Regions from separate parts of the Weizmannia sp. FSL W8-0676 genome, predicted to be linked through region 2. Evidence: predicted binding sites of a transcription regulator. Region 2 holds the regulator's gene; each other region holds the start of a gene.

Region 1 (3,278 bases), 940 kb from region 2:
GAATTGGCAATACAGTACTCGGTTTTTTGCCGGGCGGGCTTGACAATGAAGTCGCCCGCGCATACAGGCGCTTTTCGCCCGAAACTTTCTGGCATTACTTAGCACTTGTCCTGATCCTCATTCCCGGGGAAGAAATTTTTTGGCGTTCGTTTGTTCAGGCCCGGCTCATGAAAAGGATGGAAGCAAAATATGCCATTTTGATTTCCGCCGTATTGAACGCATCCGTTTATTTTTACTGCGGATTAAAAATCATGATCATTGCCGCTTTTGCCGGTTCGATTTTCTGGGGGCTGCTGTATGCAAAGAAACGGAGCCTGCCCGCGCAAATTTTGTCGCACCTTACCTTTGATTTGCTGCTTGTCGTCTTCCTGCCGATTTTTTAAGCATGGGGACGGCTTTTTTTCGGCATTTGCCCGCCACAAATGCATAACAACCGCGCAAAGCTGTTTTGAATGCCTTACCGGTCACCCCCGGATCGTCTTTATTCCGAGTGCCATCATAAAAACAAGGCTGAAATAGCCGAACAGGGGATATAAAACCGATAATAGCGGGCCGTAATGCAAGCTGCTGATCAGCAGAATGGCGGAAAAAATCAACCCGTACAGCAAACCGCTTTTCATCGGCATATATTTTTGCATTTGCCGCTCAAGCCCGTAGGCATCGCCGATAATAGAAGTGAAAATTTCCCCGAAAATCAGCAGAACATAAATAAAGTAAATGCCCGGAAAACTCGCTTTCACAATATGCGCCATCGGAATCTCCACTTTGGCAACGTCTGGCAGCGTAACCAGTGACAAATGGCTGGAAATCAGGATGAGCGTTAAAAACACCCCGCCCAGTATCCCGCCTGCACGGACGACTTCCTTATCTTTCACTTCCGCCGCAACCGGGACAAGCACCGCCTGCGCGAGCGCCAAATTCAAAGCCGCATAGGAAAGGGCACGGAGAAGGGCACGGGGCATATCAACACTTTCCGGCCGGGCCATAAGCGCCTGAATAAATCCGGGTGACTGGACGGACTGCGACAAAAGGAGAAAATTAAACAAAAGCATCAAAGGCACGACAAACGTGTTGACGCCAAGCAGCCCCTTGATGCCAAAGCACATGACAAAAAAGGCGAGCAGCACCGTCAATAAAATCCCTGTCCCCCTGCCAACACGGAGCTGTTCCTCGAAAACAGCACCCGCACCGGACAGCATGACGCCACAGACCCCGAATAGCATGGCCATCATCATCACATTCACGAAACCGGCCGCTTTTTTGCCAAATAAATACCGGTTTAAGGTTTCATAGGAATCCGCATGTAAATCGATCGCTTTTTCCATCATTTTTGTGCCAAAGAAAATAAATAAAAACCCTGAAAGGCAGATGGCAAGCAATCCATACAGCCCAAACTGTGTAAAAAAAACGGTAATTTCTTTCCCTGTTGCAAACCCTGCCCCGATCACCGTTCCAATATATACGGCTGCGATTTGGACAGCAAAGCCCCACTTATTCAACGCCTGCACCCCTTTAAGAAAAAATAAGACAACCTGCCGTCTCCGTTACTATCCTATGTCCCGCTTTCTTAAAATAGCCCGGCCGGTTCATTTCCGCCGCTAAAAAATTGGTCAAAAAAAGTCAAAAAAACCCTTTACAAACAAAAAAAGTTGTCGTATACTATAGGCAAAGGTCAAAGATAGTCAATTATAAGATGGTGCCATTGGCCGATAGCGCAAATGACAAATGCAGATCTTTTGATTTTCGGGCCGCGCAGTTGTATCATGATATTAGAAAGGTCAAAAATAGTCAAAAGGTGACTCGCAGATGCCGTTTCCTATTTTCAGCACAAGACAAATGACTTTGCCTTTCTACTGTAATGGCCAAAATGCATCAAAGGGGTGCATGCAAAAGATTTGCATCTTGTGAAATTTTGAGCTATACTGATTTCCAATTAAGGTCAAAGCAAATCAAAGCGCTTTGATTGTTTTTCAATCTCATTAGTCAAAGATAGTCAAAATCAAACCGATCAAAGGAGGAATGTTTGATGTTATGTGACAAATGCCATCAAAACGAAGCGACGATCGGGATGCATATAAATGTGAACGGAAACCAAAAAACATTGAATCTGTGCCAGTCCTGCTACCAAAAAGAACGTGCAAAATTCGAAAACAACTGGGGAGGCATGTTTATGAATAACGGATTTGGAAACTTCGGATTCGGAGGATTCAACGACCTCTTTAACCAAATGAATGCCAACGGGTTCCAGCCAAACGGCGTGAAACAAACCGTACAAACGCAAACACAAGGCGGCGGCAACGGACTACTTGACCAGTTTGGCCGCAACCTGACCGCTGCTGCACGGGCCGGGCAAATTGACCCTGTCATCGGCCGTGATGAAGAAATCGCCCGCGTCATTGAAATCTTAAACCGGCGCAATAAAAACAACCCGGTGTTAATCGGCGAACCGGGCGTCGGGAAAACCGCCATTGCAGAAGGGCTCGCTTTAAAAATTGCCGAAAAACAGGTTCCGGCAAAACTGCGGCATAAAGAAGTTTACTTGCTCGATGTGGCTTCGCTTGTCGCAAACACGGGAATCCGCGGCCAATTTGAAGAACGGATGAAAAAATTGATTGCCGAACTGGAACAACGGAAAAACGTGCTTCTGTTTATTGACGAAATTCACCTGCTTGTCGGCGCAGGTTCTGCAGAAGGTTCGATGGACGCAGGCAATATTTTGAAACCGGCGCTTGCCCGCGGCGAAATCCAGGTTATCGGCGCGACCACTTTGAAAGAATACCGGCAAATTGAAAAAGATGCCGCACTTGAACGGCGTTTCCAACCGGTACAGGTCAATGAACCAAGCCCCGAAGAAACCGTCATGATTTTGCGCGGCTTAAAAGACCGGTATGAAAACTACCACCACGTTTCCTATACCGATGAAGCGATTGAAGCTTGTGCGAAGTTGTCGCACCGCTACATCCAAGACCGCTTCCTGCCGGATAAGGCGATCGACCTGATGGATGAAGCCGGTTCGAAATTGAACCTGACGATTGCGGTTCCGAGCAAAGAAGATATTCAAAAACGGCTTGCTGAAATTGCGCAGGAAAAACAAGCTGCGCTTGCAACGGAAAACTATGAAAAGGCAGCCGAACTGAAAAAAGAAGAACAAAAACTGAACGAGCTGGCTGCTTCCGGACAAACCGAAGCCAAACCGGTTGTCGATGTCACGCAAATTCAGGAAATCGTCGAAAAGAAAACGGGTATTCCGGTCGGCAAACTCGAAGCGGATGAAGCGA
Region 2 (3,278 bases):
CAAGGCGAAGTATAGGGGCTGACACCTGCCCGGTGCTGGAAGGTTAAGGAGAGGGGTTAGCCGCAAGGCGAAGCTCTGAACTGAAGCCCCAGTAAACGGCGGCCGTAACTATAACGGTCCTAAGGTAGCGAAATTCCTTGTCAGGTAAGTTCTGACCCGCACGAAAGGTGTAACGATCTGGGCACTGTCTCAACGAGAGACTCGGTGAAATTATAGTACCTGTGAAGATGCAGGTTACCCGCGACAGGACGGAAAGACCCCATGGAGCTTTACTGCAGCCTGATATTGAATTTTGGTACAGCTTGTACAGGATAGGTAGGAGCCTTGGAAACCGGAGCGCCAGCTTCGGCGGAGGCATCGGTGGGATACTACCCTGGCTGTATTGAAATTCTAACCCGCACCCCTTACCGGGGTGGGAGACAGTGTCAGGCAGGCAGTTTGACTGGGGCGGTCGCCTCCTAAAAGGTAACGGAGGCGCCCAAAGGTTCCCTCAGAATGGTTGGAAATCATTCGCAGAGTGTAAAGGCATAAGGGAGCTTGACTGCGAGACTTACAAGTCGGGCAGGGACGAAAGTCGGGCTTAGTGATCCGGTGGTTCCGCATGGAAGGGCCATCGCTCAACGGATAAAAGCTACCCTGGGGATAACAGGCTGATCTCCCCCAAGAGTCCACATCGACGGGGAGGTTTGGCACCTCGATGTCGGCTCATCGCATCCTGGGGCTGTAGTCGGTCCCAAGGGTTGGGCTGTTCGCCCATTAAAGCGGTACGCGAGCTGGGTTCAGAACGTCGTGAGACAGTTCGGTCCCTATCCGTCGCGGGCGCAGGAAATTTGAGAGGAGCTGTCCTTAGTACGAGAGGACCGGGATGGACGCACCGCTGGTGTACCAGTTGTCTTGCCAAAGGCATCGCTGGGTAGCTATGTGCGGAAGGGATAAGTGCTGAAAGCATCTAAGCATGAAGCCCCCCTCAAGATGAGATTTCCCACAGTTTAACTGGTAAGATCCCTGAAAGATGATCAGGTTGATAGGTCCGGGGTGGAAGCGCGGTGACGCGTGCAGCTGACGGATACTAATCGATCGAGGACTTAACCACGAAAAGCGGAGGTGCCTTGTTTAGCCCCGACAAGCGAATGTTCTGACCGGCATGGAGCCGTCTTTTGGCTCCGTGGCGGGCAGGTGATTCGACCTCGAGGGGCTAGGCACCGAAGCTGGACAATAGAAAAGCGGAAGCGCCTTGCCCATCGGCGTACGGATTTCGGAGCTTTCGACTGAGATAAAGGAAACACGACGAGCCCTAAAGGCGAGTCGATGCCCGCTTATCGTAGGGAGAAAGCGCAGAAATACGCTAGCCGATAGGCGCTGGAGCTAGACAATTTTCAAAGTTAGAAACCAAAGCTATTCTCCGTTTACAGTTTTTTCTCCCATCCGGTTTTCAGGGAACACATCCCAAAATAAAATACAGGTCCGGTGATGATGGCGGAAAGGTCACACCCGAATACATCCCGAACTCGGAAGTTAAGCTTTCCAGCGCCGATGGTAGTTGGGGGTTTCCCCCTGCGAGAGTAGGACGTTGCCGGGCCAAATCAAAACCGCAGGCGATTTGTCTGCGGTTTTTCACATTTCAAAAATAGAGGTTTCGGTAATCCATTTTTTTCAAACCGACGCCGGCTTTGGAAGGGCGGGACAGTATCCGGCCTGGCGGGTTTTTAAAGCGCAATCAGTGAAAAGATAAAAGAAATCATCAGTTTTTTGAAAATCGGAGTAAGAAAAGTTAAAATTGGGCGGGTTGTTCTGTTGTATTTTTGCGGGGGAATCCTGTATAATTATAGTCAAATATAGTCAAAGTCAAAAGATAGTGTCAGGAGGTGGCTTTGATGAAAAATATATCTGATATCATAGAGGAATATTTAAAACGGATTCTGGAACTGAATGAAAAAGAAATTCTTGAAATAAAACGCAATGAGATTGCCGATAAGTTCCAATGTGTCCCTTCACAAATCAATTATGTCATCAATACGCGGTTTACGATTGAAAGAGGGTATATTGTTGAAAGTAAAAGGGGCGGCGGCGGTTATATCCGGATCATGAAAGTGCGGCCTGAAAGCGATGCGGAACTGATTGACCAGCTGCTCGTGCATATCGGCAATGTCATCTCCCAGTCCAATGCGGAAGCCATCATTCTCCGGCTCGTTGAAGAAGAGGTGATCTCAAGGCGGGAGGCAAAAATCATGCTCAGCGTGATGGACCGCTCCGTGCTCTACATCCAGTTGCCGGAACGGGATGAACTGCGTGCCAGAATGTTGAAATCCATGTTAACAACCTTAAAATACAAGTAACTACAGAGGTGAGTATGCTGTGATTTGTCAGGAATGCAATGAAAGGCCGGCAACCATGCATTTTACAAAAATTATAAACGGTGAGAAAACGGAATTCCATCTTTGCGAAAAGTGCGCGCAGGAGAAAGGGGAAAAGTTTTCATCGGATTGGGGAAAAAGCTTTTCCTTCGATAATTTGCTCGCGGGTCTTTTTAATTTTGACCCGGCCATCCAACTTTTCAAACAGGAAACAGCGCCTGACCCGGATGTGCTTCGCTGCAGCCATTGCGGGATGACATTGACCCGGTTTTTAAATACGAGCCGGTTAGGCTGCCCGCATTGCTATGAGACGTTTCAGCACCAGCTTGTCCCGATTTTGCAGCGCCTCCACGGCGGCAACGTTGCGCATGAAGGAAAAATACCGGCACGGATTGGTGGTGCCATTTACACAAAGAAGAAACTGCAGGAACTAAAGGCGGCGTTGCAGGAAGCCATCAGCCAGGAAGAATTTGAAAAAGCAGCAGAACTCCGCGATCAAATTCGCGCACTTGAAGGTTCTTCTCAAGCTAAAGGAGGGGAGCAGTAATGTCTTTGGAACATTTTTTGCACGAAGCGTCCAGTTCCTGGATGAACGAGCAGGGGCCTGAATCGGAAATTGTACTGACCTCACGTGTCCGTCTGGCAAGAAATTTAAAAAATTTCCGGTTCCCGTCCTTGTTTAGTACCGAGGAAGCAAGGGAAATTATGAAAATAATCCAGGATATCGCCCGGAATCATTTTCCGGCTGAACTGCAGGTTGAATTTTTAAAAATGGATGAATTAAAACCGCTCGAAAAAAGGGTGCTTGTGGAGAAACACCTGATCAGCCCGCAGCTTGCCGAAGAATCGGGTGACGGGGCAGTTATTTTGTCAAGCGGCGAAGATATTAGTATTATGATAAATGAGGAAGATCATTTACGCATA
Region 3 (3,278 bases), 770 kb from region 2:
TGGAGGATGTCATTTGCATCAGAGATCAAAAAAGAGCTGACCAATTTAGCAGTAAAAGATTGCTGCGTGAGATCCGAATTATCTGCACTGATCCGGATGAACGGATCTTTATCTTTTTCCAACAAGGTGCTGGTTGTCAATGTGCAGACGGAAAATGCCGCCATTGCCCGGCGGATTTACGTCCTTGTAAAAAGATTATATGATGTCCCGGTGGAATTATTAGTCAGGAAAAAAATGCGCCTGAAAAAAAACAATGTCTACATTGTCAGGCTGAAGGCCCGGGCAAAAGAAATATTGGAAGATTTGCATATTCTCGGTGAACATTTTACCTTTACCCGGAACATTTCCCCGGAACTGCTGAAGAAGAAGTGCTGCAAACGCTCCTATTTGCGCGGGGCTTTTCTGGCGGGCGGATCCGTTAACAACCCGGAAACTTCCTCTTATCATTTGGAAATTTCCTCCCAATACAAAGAGCACAACGATGCACTATGCCGCCTGATGAACGGGTTTCATTTAAACAGCAAAACGCTTGAAAGAAAAAAAGGATATATTACGTATTTAAAAGAAGCGGAAAAGATTACGGAATTTCTCAATATTATCGGCGCCCATCATGCCCTGCTCCGGTTTGAAGATGTCCGGATTGTCCGGGATATGCGCAATTCCGTCAACCGGCTCGTCAATTGCGAAACGGCCAATTTGAATAAAACGATCGGGGCGGCTCTCCGCCAAGTGGAAAATATCCGCTATATTGAAGAAACGGTCGGCCTTGACGCACTGCCGGAGAAATTGCGCGAGATTGCAGTATTGCGCGTGAACCATCAGGATGTGACGTTGAAGGAACTCGGCGAAATGGTGTCCGGCGGGCATATCAGCAAATCCGGCATCAATCACCGGCTCCGCAAAATCGATGAAATTGCCGAAAAACTGCGGGCAAACGGGCCTGCCAATAAAAATTCATAATGGGTGCCAAAAATTAATCATGTAAGATGGATAGGTTTAAAAAGTATAAAGACGGGGAGCGTATTGGCAGAAGGCGCCCCTGTCCTGCTACTTGAAAGGAGAGGGTTATCGTGATCGAAAAACAATTGGAAGTGAAATTAAAATCCGGTTTGCAGGCGCGCCCTGCAGCCCAATTTGTCCAGGAAGCCACCCGCTTTTCATCGGAAATTTTTCTTGAAAAAGAAGGAAGAAAGGTAAATGCAAAAAGCATTATGGGGCTGATGACCCTTGCTGCGGGCCACGGGGAAACTGTTACGCTGAGCGTGGACGGGAGCGATGAAGAAGAAGCTTTTGAACACTTGGCAAACTATATTGAAGGGAAAGAAAAACTTCCGTCCTGATGTAAGCGCATGCGGCCGTCAGCCTGCGGGTTTTTCAAACACAGCACAAGGCCGCCCGCTTGCGGACGGCCTTGTTCAATCTTATTTCAATTCTTTTTTTGTCATAATATGGTCAATCAAACCATATTCTTTTGCTTTTTCCGCGCTCATGAAGTTATCGCGGTCTGTATCCCTTTCGATCACTTCAATCGGCTGGCCGGTATGGTCGGACAAAATTTTGTTTAATTTCGCGCGCGTATACAAAATATGTTTTGCCGCGATTTCAATTTCTGTTGCCTGGCCTTGGGCGCCGCCTAATGGTTGGTGAATCATCACTTCGCTGTTCGGCAGGGCATGACGTTTCCCTTTCGTGCCGGCGGTCAACAGCACGGAGCCCATTGATGCAGCCATCCCGACGCAAATCGTTTGCACGTCCGGTTTGATGATCTGCATGGTGTCATAAATGGCAAGGCCCGCAGTGACACTCCCGCCAGGACTGTTAATATAAAGATAAATATCTTTTTCAGGGTTTTCCGCTTCCAGGAACAAAAGCTGGGAAACAATCGAGTTGGAAACATTGTCGTCAATCGCGCTGCCAAGCATAATAATCCGGTCTTTTAACAGGCGGGAATAAATGTCGTATGCGCGTTCCCCGCGGTTTGTTTGTTCAATTACTGTGGGAATTAAATTCATATTGAGTATCCTCCTTCTTCTCTTCGGATGGTCCATCATATGCTATATCATGGATGTTAAAGGAATTATTCTCCATCCTTATGTACTGATCATACAATATTGGTCAATGAAGGTCAAAAGAATTGCCTTCACCTGAACTACAATACCCATCATAACCAAATTCCGATAAAATAAAACCAAAAAGGGACTTGCTTTTTTGTTCATTGTCCTTTATAATCTATTATTGTTGAATCACTTATTGCCCTCGTGGTGCAAAGGATAGCACGTGAGATTCCGGTTCTCAAAATGTGGGTTCGATTCCTGCCGAGGGCGTTTTCTAAAAACTGAACAATTAGCTTAAAATTTTTTAAAACCCTTGATACGACTGCATTTGCAGTCGTTTTTCTTTTTCTCTGAATGTGAAAAAATAATGCAACAATCGATTGAATTTTTCACCGATTTCGCACTACAAATCTCATTCATTGCGCCACCTGCGACATTTCGTTCATAGTGCCATATATTCAGGTTTTGAACAGTTTCTGTATAAATCATGGAACTTGAAAAACGAACGTTTGTCCTTTATAATAAAACTGAAAAATAAGAAAAGGGGTGTTGCCATTGGAACTGGTAATGGAAAAGAAACCCGGTTACAATGTACATGATCGTTTGTTTAAGGAGCTGATCCAAAACTTTTTTCAGGAGTTTATGGAGGCGTTTTTCCCGGATGTGTCAGCGGATCTCGACTACCGCCGGGTGAGGTTTTTGTCGCAGGAACAGTTTACGGACTTTCCGGGCGGTGAACAAAAACGGGTTGATATCCTTGCCGAAACGAAGGTAAAAGGGAAAGACACCGTGATTCTCATCCATGTAGAGCCGCAGTCGTATTACGAGAAACCCTTTCCTGAACGCATGTTTCGTTATTATATGATGATCAGTCTCCGGCACCAGAAACCGGTATTGCCGATTGCCGTTTTCAGTTATGAGGAGAAAACAGAAACCCCTGATACATACACCTTTGCGTTCCACAACATTGAAATTCTTCGTTTTCACTATTTATCCATTCATCTGATGAAACAAAACTGGAGAAATTATATCCGGAGCAACAACCCTGTTGCCGCGGCATTATTAAGCAAAATGGGGTATACAGAAAAAGAACGGGTGCAGGTCAAACTGGAGTTTCTGCGGATGCTGGCACGCATGGAACTCGACCCTGCAAAAATGAGGCTGTTACACGGTTTCTTTGATTATTATTTAAAACTGAACGAAAAAGAGGAGGCGGAAGTGATG

What was found. The regulator CtsR, encoded in region 2, represses protease genes until heat stress. The targets are predictions, from matches to a motif close to ATGGTCAATAAAGGTCAAACA.
Region 1: the regulator CtsR is predicted to act here: its motif matches at 1,775-1,795, upstream of NST20_RS04930 (ATP-dependent Clp protease ATP-binding subunit).
Region 3: the regulator CtsR is predicted to act here: its motif matches at 2,112-2,132, upstream of clpP (ATP-dependent Clp endopeptidase proteolytic subunit ClpP).

What each region holds. Positions count from the first base shown of each region.
Region 1 is NZ_CP151954.1:1,034,632-1,037,909, reverse strand. Features, by position in the region: gene NST20_RS04940 (type II CAAX endopeptidase family protein) at 1-383, shown strand, start outside; gene NST20_RS04935 (membrane protein) at 465-1,499, opposite strand; gene NST20_RS04930 (ATP-dependent Clp protease ATP-binding subunit) at 2,027-3,278, shown strand, end outside.
Region 2 is NZ_CP151954.1:98,148-101,425, forward strand. Features, by position in the region: rRNA gene NST20_RS00490 (23S ribosomal RNA) at 1-1,093, shown strand, start outside; rRNA gene rrf (5S ribosomal RNA) at 1,464-1,579, shown strand; gene NST20_RS00500 (CtsR family transcriptional regulator) at 1,875-2,336, shown strand; gene NST20_RS00505 (UvrB/UvrC motif-containing protein) at 2,356-2,901, shown strand; gene NST20_RS00510 (protein arginine kinase) at 2,901-3,278, shown strand, end outside.
Region 3 is NZ_CP151954.1:870,088-873,365, forward strand. Features, by position in the region: gene whiA (DNA-binding protein WhiA) at 7-960, shown strand; gene NST20_RS04080 (HPr family phosphocarrier protein) at 1,071-1,340, shown strand; gene clpP (ATP-dependent Clp endopeptidase proteolytic subunit ClpP) at 1,422-2,012, opposite strand; tRNA gene NST20_RS04090 (tRNA-Arg) at 2,253-2,324, shown strand; gene NST20_RS04095 (DUF4351 domain-containing protein) at 2,610-3,278, shown strand, end outside.